2 regions of the Anaerococcoides asporogena genome follow, and region 2 is predicted to be linked to the other one. Evidence: riboswitches for the same ligand, from Rfam matches in the RefSeq annotation. Region 2 holds a riboswitch; the other holds the start of a gene.

Region 1 (6,198 bases), 510 kb from region 2:
TCCGGTTAGCACCAACCGTCAGGGAGATCGGAACGACCGTACACATGTGAACGACCGGGATGCCAGCTCTTTCAATTTCTTTAACCATTGTTGCACCGCAACGTGTACAGGTGCCTCACGTACTGGTCAGGATAACTGCGTCCACTCCGTCTGCTTTCAGTTTCTGGCTGAATTCAGCGGCAAAAGCCTTGGAGGAAGCAACGGCTGTTCCGTTTCCAACGGTGGTGTAGAAGTATTTGTAGAGCTCGCCGATCTTGCCTTCCTTTTCCAGGTCGCGCAGAACGTCAACCGGCAGTACGCGGTCTGGAACGTCATTGGCGTAGGTCGGGTCATATCCGCCGTGAGCGGTTTCCCATTCACCCTTCTTCAGGCTGTCAAATCCGGTGATGTCATACTCGCCGTACTTGGAAGCGGAGGATGATTCGATGTGATCCGGGTTACCAAAAGGAACGGTTCCGCCGGAGGTAACCAGAGCGATCTTCGCCTTGGTGATGTCCTTAACGGCCGGATTGGGATCAACGCGGTCGAATTCAGGCATCGGATATTCGGTAACGAACTCTTCGCCCTTCATCTTCTTAATCAGCATGTCAACGGCCCGCTTGGAACCTCTTTCAGAAACAAACTGATTGACACGGACTCCCTTGGAGAAGAATCCATCGGCTTCCGGGTGCAGTTCTGCGCCGGAAACATACTTCTTTGCGAACTCTACAACTGCGGGAAGAGCTTTTCTCATACCGGCAGCGGAGTCAGAAGTCTTAACGATGTATACCTTCTTGCGGAATACGTCAACACCCGGGTTTTCTTCGTACATGGCGGCAAAGGCTTTCACCTTGAGCTTCGCTTCGACATCGGATGCAACGGTGGCAGAAGCCATACCATAACGTCCGGCATTGAAGGAAGGTCCGCAGATCACGAGATCCGGATTGAATGAGTTGATCATGTTCAGCACTTCTTCTCTGGCTGTATCAAGATTTTCATTGAAGTAGGAGTCTCCGCAGACAACTGCGCCGGCTACTTCATAATCTTCGCCTAACAGCTTGGACAGCTGCTGGGTTACAGGGGGGAGATTTTCCAGAATCTGAGGTGCAACGTCTGCTTTATCTTCTCCACCGATGCCGGCAAAGAACTGGTTCAGATAGTGTACTACTTTGAGTTTACTCATGTTCGTACAATTCCTCCTTATTCGTATTTCGATTTAAATTAGTCTTGGAACTTGGTGTACTGTTCGCGGATGCCCTTCATTTCAGCAATGATCTCGTCTACTTCGAGAACCATTTCCATCATGCCGATCTGTTCTTCATAAACATCAGCATTGACTTCATCCTTGAATTCAGGTTCAACACAATGGTAAACTCTCAGCCCAAGGCTAACTCCAGCCAGGGGGCCTGCAAATGTGGGGTCACCAGCTGTAACTGTTTCCGCTGCCAGACCGGCAGCTTCGGCTTCTGATGCACCAATGAGAACCACGACATTCTCGGGACCGAATTTTTCGGTTGCTTCGAGAACTCTCTTCTGGTTTTCAAGGTCCATAGCGCCTGCAGCTGTTCAGACGAAACACTCAGTTGACGCAAAGACAACTTCGCAGTCAATATCTTTTAAACACTCGGTGATAGCTGGTGCCGGAACACCGTCTCTATCTCCGATTACGATGATTTTCTTACCATCATAACGGCTCATAAATATTTCTCCTTCGATTTGATTTATTTTGGTCGATGATTGGGACAAGTCCCGTTTGGTTTGAATAAGGGGAATTACTTGGTTCTTGCGGTCAGTTTGTTGTATCCGACTTCAGAAGTAGCACCGGTGATGAACTGAATCTCACCTTCAATGGTTCCGTCTCCTCTGAGGGATTCATTGTGTCCGCCGGCGATGGTATTGACGAAGTTGATGTGTCCGATGACACGGTCAAGTTTCGGCAGAACGATCGGCTGGTTGGCGTTTCCGCCGGTGACGCAGGCATTCGCGATCGGATCAGCATCGGCCAGAGACTGGGAAGCTCCGTCCTGTCCGGCATATTCGTCGGTGACGATGACGGTCTTGATGCCCTTCTTCTCGATTTTCTTGCAGTTCATGATGAGGTCAGCGTCCGGGTTGCCGAAGCCTTCTTCAGAAATGATGACTGCATCAACGCCGAGCCATTCAACGAGCTTGGCGACCATGTTGGAATGTCTTTCCTTGTCAGCCAGATAAACGTTCTCGTTGGTGATGACAACTCCCATGAAGTTGTAGTCTTTTCCATGTCTTTCATAAAGATCGTGGATGATGGGGTTGTTCATGTGAACATAGGTGGGGTTCTTGTCGCAGGCTGATACGCAGTTTCCGGACACGATGGCTCCATCCATGACTTCGGTCGGATAAATGAAGGTCGGGATGATCTTCTTGGCATCTACGCCGTAGACGTAGGTGTCATGCAGCAGGCCCTGGGTCTGAAGCATGTAGACATAAGCAACCTTCGGGAGTTCCGGATACTGAGCGGCCTGTTCGAAGATCGGCTTGGTCTCGTATACGTTGACTTCATCGGGCTCGATGTTGCGGCCGGCTTCAGCAAGATATCTTGCGGCACGGTAGCCGAGCAGACGAACTGCCTCTTCATGGTCATGCTGCAGGAGTCCTTCGATGGGTTCTGCGACAACAACCAGGTTCAGGGTCTTGGAGAACGGGGTGTAGTCCGCTCCGATTCCGGTCATATCGATGATTCCTTCCTGGAATCCGACGATCTTACCGGTGGTAACAACAGCTGCCCCTTTCAGGACATGAGTGCGGCCTTCTCCGACCTGATCAACCTTGGAAAGGAATCCCGGGAAAATGCCACCGTTTCCGGCAACTTTTACTCTGGGCTCGATCACGTCCTTGACAGGAGTGATGCGGATGCTTTCGCCTGGTTTGGCGATGTCGAGGTCAACGGAGGCAATTTTGTCGTCGGTGTTGATTTCCTTGATCATCTCATCCTTGTTGATGTAGAGAACGGAATTTTCCACCTTAGTCGTGTCTGCGAACTGGATATCCTTAATCAGGATGTTTCCGATTTCTAGACGCATAGTTTATCCCCTTTCTTTTCTTTATTTGCAGCTTTTATTAAGCTTGGGCTGCATACTTTTTGATCATATTTTCGATGTTTTCGATGGTTGCGTCATCTTTGGTCAGTTCTTCAATCTTCTCACCGTCGCGGTAGATCGCTAAAGTGGGCAGACCGAGTACTTTCTGACCGATGGCAACGCGTCTGGCTTTGGTGGTATCCATGTTGGTGAACTTCATGGTTCCTGCATACTTTTCAGCCAGTTTTTCAACATCCGGCATAAGAGCTTTGCAGGGTTCACAGGATTGGCTCCAAAAATCGACGAAAACTAATCCCTTTGCTTCGAGTACTTCCGGCTGGAAGGTATCTTTGTCCAGTGCTAGCATTTCTCATCCTCCTTTAATAATAGGTGTGTTAATGGTAACAAAGTGTTGTGAATAACACGCAAACTTCGGGGGAACCTTACGGTTCCGATGATGGGTGAAGCATTCGGCACAGTGCCGCTGCTCCTACTCCATGTGTTCGATGTATTTTTCGGCCTGTACGGCAGCGATGGCTCCGTCAGCGGTAGCCGTGACAACCTGACGAAGACTCTTCACTCTGGCATCACCGGCGGCGTAAACGCCAGGCACGTTGGTTTCCATGTTGTCGTTGGTCTTGAGGTATCCACCCTCCATGTCCAGCGTTCCCGCGAACATTTCAGCCTGGGGCAGGTATCCGGTGAATACAAAGCAGCCGAAGGTTCCGTCTTCCTCATCCGCTTCGACTTCAGAGATTTCTCCGGTCTTGACGTTCTTGAAGACGATCTTTTCAAGGATTCCGTCGCCCTTCAGCTCTTCCACCACGGTGTTCCAGAGGAAACCGATTTTGTCGTTGCTGAATGCCTTTTCCTGAATGGATTTAGCAGCTCTGAGCTCTTCCCGGCGATGAACGATGGTCACCTTGCGGGCAAACTTGGTCAGGTACATGGCTTCTTCTACCGCTGTATCCCCTCCGCCGATGACATAGACTTCCAAATCCTGGAAGAAGTCAGCGTCGCAGGTTGCGCAGTAGGAAACGCCCTTGCCGGTCAGTTCCTTTTCGCCCGGGCAGCCGATTTTTCTCGGGTTCGCTCCGGTGGCCACGATGACGGCCTTGCCTTCGTATGTATTATGTTTTCCTTTGAGGATCTTGGTGGTTCCGGAAAAATCAAAACCGGTGATATCGTCGAACACTTTTTCTGCTCCGAACTCATCGCACTGTTCCAGCATTCTGGCGATCAGGCTTGGTCCGGTGGCTTCGTGCACGGATCCGGGATAGTTGGCCACTTCGTCGGTGATGACGATCTGTCCGCCCATCTTCTGTTTTTCAATGATCAGGGTCTTCATTCTGGCTCTGGCGCCGTACAATCCAGCGGCCAGACCTGCAGGTCCCCCACCGATAATGATGAGGTCATAAACAACTGACATACTCTACCTACCTTCTTAATGCATTTTTTATCAGATCAAAGTCAACCACCATGAAATCTTCTCTTACCTGTTCCGTCCACTGTGGCATGGCTTTGTTCTTCTCAAATTTAATATAGGTCGCTATGGCCTGTTCAATGAGCCAGAGGGAGTCGATGTCGTGCAGCGAATCCTTTCCAATGGCGACCGACTTATACGGAGTCTCGTTGGGCTTGACGCTGCCGGAGAGCGGGTGCGTCAGCAATACCTGCCCCAGATGAATTTCATCTCTGGCCCGTTTCAGAACATCCATGTAGCCAAGGACATCCAGATACTCCAGTTCAATGTCATCCTGGCCCACAAAGAAATCACGGACCATCGGATTATTTGTAATAAGTTTCATTGGGTACTCCTGTCTTCTCCGGAAATAAGCCCGGATTCATTCAAAATGTGCGCAAAAATAGAATAAGGGGAAACACTGCCGTGTTTCCCCAGTTAAATCAAGGTTCTGTCCAGCAGGAATATTGGTACCTGAGAATTTCATCCATTGATCTTGGCAGATCACGACTTGTCCCTTCGGTGTCCCTGATCTTTCAAGGGATACTCTCTTCCAGCTTTCTTCCAGAAATATTTGGTTTTTTACCGCATGCCGGTGAAGCCACCGTACGGGGTTCATTTATGGGATGGAACGTCTAAAATCTCGCCCCCATAAATTACCATGCTTATAATACCACACTTTGACTTTTTTTTGATAATCTTTTTCGAAGAATTCCAACTCAAATTTGAAGTTTCACAAAGTATTGATTTTATCATCGCGAATCTGTTCTTTTGGCAAAAAATACTTGGATTGCTAAAAATCTATAAGATTGCGGCTGGAATTTTTACAAGAACCAAAAGATTCCTGTGTTTCAGGTAGATAATTTGTTCTGACCTGCAAAAAAATTCATCAAATCAAAGTCTGGCAATGCGCCTGCATGCAATTCATCTTCCGGAACTGGAGTCATTCGTTTGTTTGTTTCAAAGTATTGACTAACAGGAAATTCTGGTTTACAATCACAAAGCATGGGGGTGGATGAGTTCTGGTGTGCTCTCTGGTCTTCAAAACCTGTATGAGGGGTTAGGAGCCTCTCGGGTGGGTTCGATTCCCACACACTCCCGCCAGTTTAAATGAACAGCTGCAGCTGATCGGTCAAAAACCGTCAGACTGCGGCTTTTTTATTTGATTCTGACCGGATCTGTTTCAATTCCATCGCAAATAAATAGTACAAACTTATTATAGCACGTTTACACCGTTTTATCCTGATCATGTTGTGAATTTAGCAAGGATTTAGGCCATTGTTCCACACTCAAAATCCCGTTTTATTATCAAATCATATATTTTAAACAACCACCATCAGATGGCCAAATCACTTGCATGCAATTAAATTGCGACAGCCAGAATCAAGGAATGGCATAATTCAAGCTCTTCCACCGATTCAGTGTTTGGAATCAGCCAATACAGCCATTTCCTGAAGCCAGCACCCATTTTGTGAACCTGCCCTTGATCAATTCAGGTTCCATGATCAGTTTTACCTCGAAATCGATCCATCGGAACGTCAGGGAAAAAGCCCGCATGGATTCAACCCGATTCCAGCTGGGCAGGAGGAGCTGATTCGCTTTGCCCGGGATCCTAATATCAGAGTTAATTGGGACAGCACAGCTGCACGGCAGATGACACACTTGTCCCCTGCTGGGAGAGGAATATTGACAGAATAATAT
Region 2 (6,198 bases):
TACGATGAGTATGAGCTGTTTGACGCCATCGAGCAGACCCGCAGGCTGTCCCACATTGACGTGGTGGGGGTCGGCGTCAACCTGACCTGCTTTGGCGGAGTCATCCCGGATGAGTACAACCTGTTCCGGCTGGTCACCATCGCCAAGTATGTCCACAAAAAGTACGGCCTGGAGATGGAGCTGATTTCCGGAGGCAATTCCTCTTCCCTGCATCTGATCCTGGATGACGCCATGGTGGAGGGGATCAACAACCTGCGCATCGGCGAAGCCTTTCTGCTGGGACGGGAAACCGCCTACGGCGAACGGGTTCCCGGAACCGTGGAAGGAGTGTTCACCCTGGTGGCCGAGGTCATCGAGCTGAAAAAAAAGCCCACCGTACCCAAGGGAATGGTGGGAAAGAACGCCTTCGGCGAAGTGCCGGAGTTTGAGGACCTGGGGACCAGAACCCTGGCCATCTGCGCCATCGGCAAGCAGGATGTCGATCCCACCAAGCTGACGCCCCAGGATGAGGACATCCTGATCAAAGGCGCTTCCTCCGACCACATCGTCCTGGATCTGACGGACTCGGCCATTCCCTACCGGGTTGGTTCGGAAATCCGCTTTGACATGACCTACGGCGGCATACTGTCCTCCATGACCAGCAATTATGTCCATAAGGAAATCGTCTGGGAGGAAGCCGAAGCCCAGGAGGAGTTCCAGCTCAAGGTCGTTCGCTGAGTCCTGCCTGAGGCAAGCAGCACACAAGCGATCCTGCCAGCATCGACATGAGCAGCAATCGAAAAAGCAGCAATCGAAAAAGCAGCAATCGAAAAAGCAGAAAACCCCGCGGCCGGTCGGCTGTCCCAGGACAGTCCGCTGGAAGCGGGGCTCTTTTTTGACTGGCTGACTACAGGCGAATCGGAATCAGCTTGATGTAGTCTTCAATGGAACCGTCCTTCAGGCAGCACTCGATGATCTGGCGGCCGAGGGGATCCAGGTCCGGGGAGTCGAATTTGGCCAGTTCCTTCTTGAAGAAATCGGTGAGCAGCCGGGCTCCGGCGTCGTAGGCCTCATCGCCGACTTCCGGCTGACGGTTGACTTCAAGCAGTTCCTTGGGCAGGAAGGTGCCGTCCACCTTGATGCTGCCCAGGGCGTAGCCAAGCAGCGGGCATCTGGATTCGTTGAGCTGATGGCGGCCGAACTTGCCGTTGCGGCGGGAGAGATATTCCCGGGCAATCCACTGGGGCATGAAGCCGACCTTATGGGCGCCGATGTTCTGGTTGGGGATCAGCACGTAGCGGGTGTGGCTGGTTTCCAGTATCTGCTTGAGCAGGAGGTTGGCCTGGTCGACGCGGCGGCCGGTGGCAAAGGGCCAGTAGGAGCCGACGCCTTCGCTGGTCATGCCCTCGCTGTCGGTGATGCTGGGATTGTTGTGGCCTCTGGGGGATACCAGGCGCCACAGCCAGGCCAGGGCCGGGGGCAGGATATGGAACAGCCCGATGATGCCGTAGCTGGGATCCGCGATGGTGCAGGGCGGAGTGCGCACGCCGAAGCTTCGGATATCGACTTCCACCGGTTCGTTGATGATGTTGGTGATCTGATTGCGCGGCAGAATCACCCGTGGGTTGGGGCAGGGCTTGTCCGGGGCATCCATGATGTGTTCCCAGATCAGGCAGGTGGAGCCGGGGACGGAATCATAGTTGAAGAACAGCAGCGGTTCCTTGGGATGAATGGTGCGCTTTTCCAGATAGGGATCCGTGCCGTATTCCTTGATGTGGTCGGTCCGCATGAACCAGCCGGCTTCGGCATCCTTGACTACCAGGCGCTTGGAGGCGTTCTGGAGCTGGGGATGGCACAGCGCCATGTCATCGGTGATGGGGAGCAGCTCGCAGGTTTCAATCAGGTCAATGTAGGTGGTTTCGCCGGTGACGCGGTTGGTGGACAGGCGAATGCGGCCGTCCATCTCGCGATGGATTTCTTCGATCATTTCACTCTTGCCGCTGCCCGAAGCACCTTCATGCATGACGGTGAGAACATTGTCATAGGGCGTGATGATCCGGACGGTGGAGCCGTGGACCGTCACCCAGCCTTCTTCTTCGCCGATCTTGAGGAGCACGCCGTAGACGCCTTTCTTGGCGCTGGGGCCCGGATACAGGTTGTAGGAGAAAAGCTCGTAGATATCGTCCAGCCGGTTATGCACGACCATCTGCTTGCCGCCAAAATGGGTATGGCGGAAGGTCGGTGCCAGGTAGATGATGGCCTTGGGCTTGAAGCCTTCGGGAACGCGGCTGGCCGGGATGAAGCCCTGCAGGTCGGCCAGGGCCGCGGCGAAGAAGCCGGCGTTGTCCGGAGCGACCAGGAGCGCGGGATAGCCGAATTCTTCGCCGCCGGCCATGAAGGGCATGATGATCAGGCCCTGCGTGGTGAGCCAGTCGAAGGTCTGGTGGCGCAGTTCGTCAAATTCCGCGCCGTATTTGGAGATGAAGCGCTGCTTGTCGGATTTACCGTGGTCGGCAATGACCATGCAGTGGGGATCGCGCCGTCTCATGTAGACATCCATGTAGTTGACGACCAGTCCGTTTTTGCACTTGGCCACCGTGGCTTCCACGACTTGGCCTTGGCCCGGAACGTCATAGCTCACTTCATTGAACAGCGGGTCACCGCCCATGGCCAGTTCAAGAAGTTCGCCGCGTGTCTCCGGGATGGTTACCGAAAGACCGCTCTGCAGAAGTTGGTTCAAAGAGTCCGGCAGAATCATATGCTGGATCGGTCCTTTGTCTGTCATCACGTATCGCCCCTTGTCGTTTGTATAAAATGCAGAAATGTTGAGTTATTATTCCACTGTAATAATACATCGGAGATGGAGCGAAAACAACAATAAACCTTATAAATCAAAGGTTAACAAGAGCAACCGATTACATTTGTCAACCCATTCAGCGTGAATAATTATGCATATATCGTGAATAACAATCATGTTGAAACCAGCCGCAAACCTTCCGGGCGGTCGCCTAAGCTGCGTTTTCCAGGGGGTTCAGGTCCTGCGGCGGGTCTTCGACACGGTAATTTCGGAACAGGCTTGCCCCGATCAGGCCGCCCAGGATTCCTCCGATGGCAGCGCAGGCCATGGCCAGCAGAACGTTCAAAGGCGGATTGAAGCCAAAGGGGGCCAGGAAACCGGGAATCGGGGAAGCGGTTCCGGGCGCGTTGTTGATGATCCCGAACCAGGAGGCGCTCAGACCCGCCAGGGCTCCCCCGAAAAAGTCCGACACATAGATGGGGACAGCGTGGCGGGTGACGATGTGAGCCTGGGTCAGGGGCTCCAGCATGACGGCAATGATGTTGCCCTTGCTGCCCAGTTTCAGCTTGTAGAAGATCACTCCGTTGGTAAAAGTCCCGCCAAAGGTGGCAACGGCGGCGATGCCCATGGGCAGTCCGGTGAGTCCGAGCATGGCGGTCAGCGCCATGGAGCTTAAGGGCGAAGTGCAGATGACTTTCATGATTCCGCCCAGAAGGATGCCCATGACATAGGGCGACTGCTCAGCCGCCGCGGAGATCATGGCACCGATCTGGGAAAGGGTGCTGCTGACCATCGGATTGATCGCGGCAGCGATGCCTCTGGCCAGCGGAGCCAGCAGCAGCGCCATCAGAATCACGTTCAGTCCCTCCGGCAGCTTCTTTTCGAGTTTCGGAGTGAGCAGCCCCAGCAGGTAGCCGGCGATAAAGCCGGGCAGGATGCCGAAGCCAGCCGTTGCCAGGCCGGCTGAAACGGCCAGTACCGGGGAGATGCCCATTTCCAGCAGGACCAGCATCGCCGCGGCGGCCGCCCCCATGCTGCCGGACAGGCTGCCGACCTCTCCCAGAAACCGGCTGTGCAGAAAATTCCCTGCGATGTACCGGTGGATCGCCTCCACTAAAAACGTTGCGATCGCTGCATTGGCCAATCCCCCCATGGCCGCCTGGCCCTTGGGTGCTTTCAGGCTGAACAGCGAGAATACCCCCAGTGTCGCAATCAACAATCCCATTCCCTGAACAATTTCCATCATGTTCTCCTCTCACTTTTTTTATGTATCAAAAAAAAGGGCAGCGCAGCGTAGGCTTACCAAAAAAACCTACGTTGCTCTGTCCTTTGATCTGAAAGATTCACTGCGTCCGGCAGCTTGCTTCTTCGATGGCCGGTTACGGCTCTCTCCAGAGTTGTGTCCCATCGCTGGTATGACCTGAAAGTTTCGGTAACCTATGTTAGGAACAGGTCCCTTGCTTCTACGGTCCCGGCAGGTTGCCGGGCTCTTCAGCCGATGTTCATCCACGGATATTGAATTCAGTACCTACTGTACAGGGCGGCCAGAAGCCTGTCAAACAGCGGGTTTGGGCCGGATTTTCAAAGTTGTATTTATTTTATCAATCTCACTGAAAAGATAATGCTTATGATTGGGATAACCATAAGCATCTGCTAAATTTGATGGCTATTTTATTTTTGATTGCAAAATGAGGGAAGTGGGCAGGAAGTGAAATGCTACCGGTTTTCCTCGTCATCGAGCTGCTGCTGAATTTTTTTCTGGGTCACCGTATTCTGATGATAAAACAGCCAGGCAGCAAGATAACTGATCGCAGTGGAACCCAGGAAGGTAACGAGGAGCATCGCCAGGAAATAGCCGATGCCATCCACCTGATACTTGCCGGCGTATTGGGAATAGTTGATCCCCCCGGTCACTGTGGTGACGGTCAGTCCGGCGATGAGGCTGTGGATCAGGGGCATTCGCTTCGAGTGCGTTCCGCTGCCGTTCAGATCCAGTCCCAATGACAGATACCGTACCAGCTTGTAGATGGAAACTCCGAAAAAGCAGAGGAACTCGGCGGCATACTGTTTGAACGGCGCGTTCATAATAAATTGCTGCAGCAGAATGGACGCAAGCAGGGCAAACATCAGAATGCCATCGGCCTCACTGCTGATTTTGCGGCGTTGTGAGATGACTCGTTCATCCCGGATAGTCTGGTTTTTCATGATGGATCCTCCCAAAATAAGTCATTCAGTGTTTTCTTCAGTGCCTTGCAGATTGCGATGCACAAATTCAGCGACGGGTTATAATCCCCGGCCTCAATCAGTCCGATGGTCTGTCGGGTCACGCCGACAGCTCTGGCTAATTCTTCCTGGTTCATATCGCATTCCAGTCGGGCTATTTTCATTCGCTTGTTCTTCATGAAGCACCCCCTTATATTGCAAAGTATAACATATCTCAGTCATAATGCAATATATAAATTACATTTTTGCTCGGAATCCAATACAGAGGGAAGCAGCAGAGGAAAGCACCGGAGGAAAGCAACAAAGGAAATCGCCGGAGGAAAGCACCGAAGGAAAGCAGCAAAGGAAAGCACCGGAGGAATACACCAGAAGAAAATAGCAGAAGAACCACGGAAGGACAACAGCGGTTCGGGAAATTGCTGCCGGGTGACCTGCCGGGCAATCTGCCGGGCAATCTGCTGCCTGGTGACTTGCCGGGCAATCTGCGGCTCAACGATCTGCCAGATGCAATCAGTGTATGCTTTTTTTCAGAATCATTTGTTATAATAGCCTTGAATTCGAGGCGGATCCCATGTTGCCGGGACCGCGGGAGGTAGGTCAATGGCAGGTTATGTATTTGCGCTGGGTGTCGCGCTGGTTTTGCCGGTGCTGGTCTCGCTTGTTCTGGTGCGCCGGTACAGGGCACTTCAGCCCGTACTGCTGGGAGCCGCCTGTTTCATCCTGTTTCAGGTTCTGCTGCGGATTCCGCTGCTTCAGTTTGTGCTGCCCAGGTCAAATGAGTATCTCCTGTTCCAGTTTACTCAGCCCCGGCTGTTTCTGTGGTTTCTGTCCCTGACGGCCGGCCTGTTTGAAGAAATCGGACGGTATGTGCTGATGCGCCGGTTCATGAAGGACGCGCCGTTGTCTCATGCGATTGCCTTCGGAGTGGGGCATGGCGGTATGGAGGCCATGCTGCTGGTGGGTCTGAATTTAGCGGTGGGCGGATATCTGGGACAGCTTCCCTTCCAGTCCAGCCTGCCCTTTGTCCTGGCCGGTGCAGAACGGATTTTGGCCATGACGCTCCATGTCTGCCTGAGCATCCTGGTGTGGCGTTCTCTGAAAGAGAACAAGCCGCTTCTGCTGGCTCTGGCCATTCTGGCACATACCCTGTTTAACGCGCTGGGGGCTGAACTGGCCTGGCGCAACGTCGACGCGGTACT

The links. A riboswitch is a leader RNA that binds a small molecule or an ion and turns the genes downstream of it on or off. The one in region 2 is predicted to bind glycine.
Region 1: another riboswitch for glycine. It lies ahead of P6M73_RS01335 (GrdX family protein); the one in region 2 lies ahead of P6M73_RS15820 (PTS sugar transporter subunit IIC).

The regions. Positions count from the first base shown of each region.
Region 1 is NZ_CP120965.1:280,416-286,613, reverse strand. Features, by position in the region: gene grdB (glycine reductase complex selenoprotein B) at 1-1,162, opposite strand, end outside; gene grdA (glycine/sarcosine/betaine reductase complex selenoprotein A) at 1,201-1,677, opposite strand; gene P6M73_RS01350 (glycine/sarcosine/betaine reductase component B subunit) at 1,752-3,038, opposite strand; gene trxA (thioredoxin TrxA) at 3,076-3,402, opposite strand; gene trxB (thioredoxin-disulfide reductase) at 3,526-4,464, opposite strand; gene P6M73_RS01335 (GrdX family protein) at 4,472-4,843, opposite strand; glycine riboswitch at 4,950-5,061, opposite strand; tRNA gene P6M73_RS01330 (tRNA-Sec) at 5,505-5,601, shown strand.
Region 2 is NZ_CP120965.1:3,456,809-3,463,006, reverse strand. Features, by position in the region: gene orr (ornithine racemase Orr) at 1-717, shown strand, start outside; gene P6M73_RS15825 (DUF4914 family protein) at 887-2,764, opposite strand; gene P6M73_RS15820 (PTS sugar transporter subunit IIC) at 2,988-4,019, opposite strand; glycine riboswitch at 4,089-4,181, opposite strand; gene P6M73_RS15815 (DUF6773 family protein) at 4,493-4,981, opposite strand; gene P6M73_RS15810 (helix-turn-helix transcriptional regulator) at 4,978-5,178, opposite strand; gene P6M73_RS15805 (YhfC family glutamic-type intramembrane protease) at 5,600-6,198, shown strand, end outside.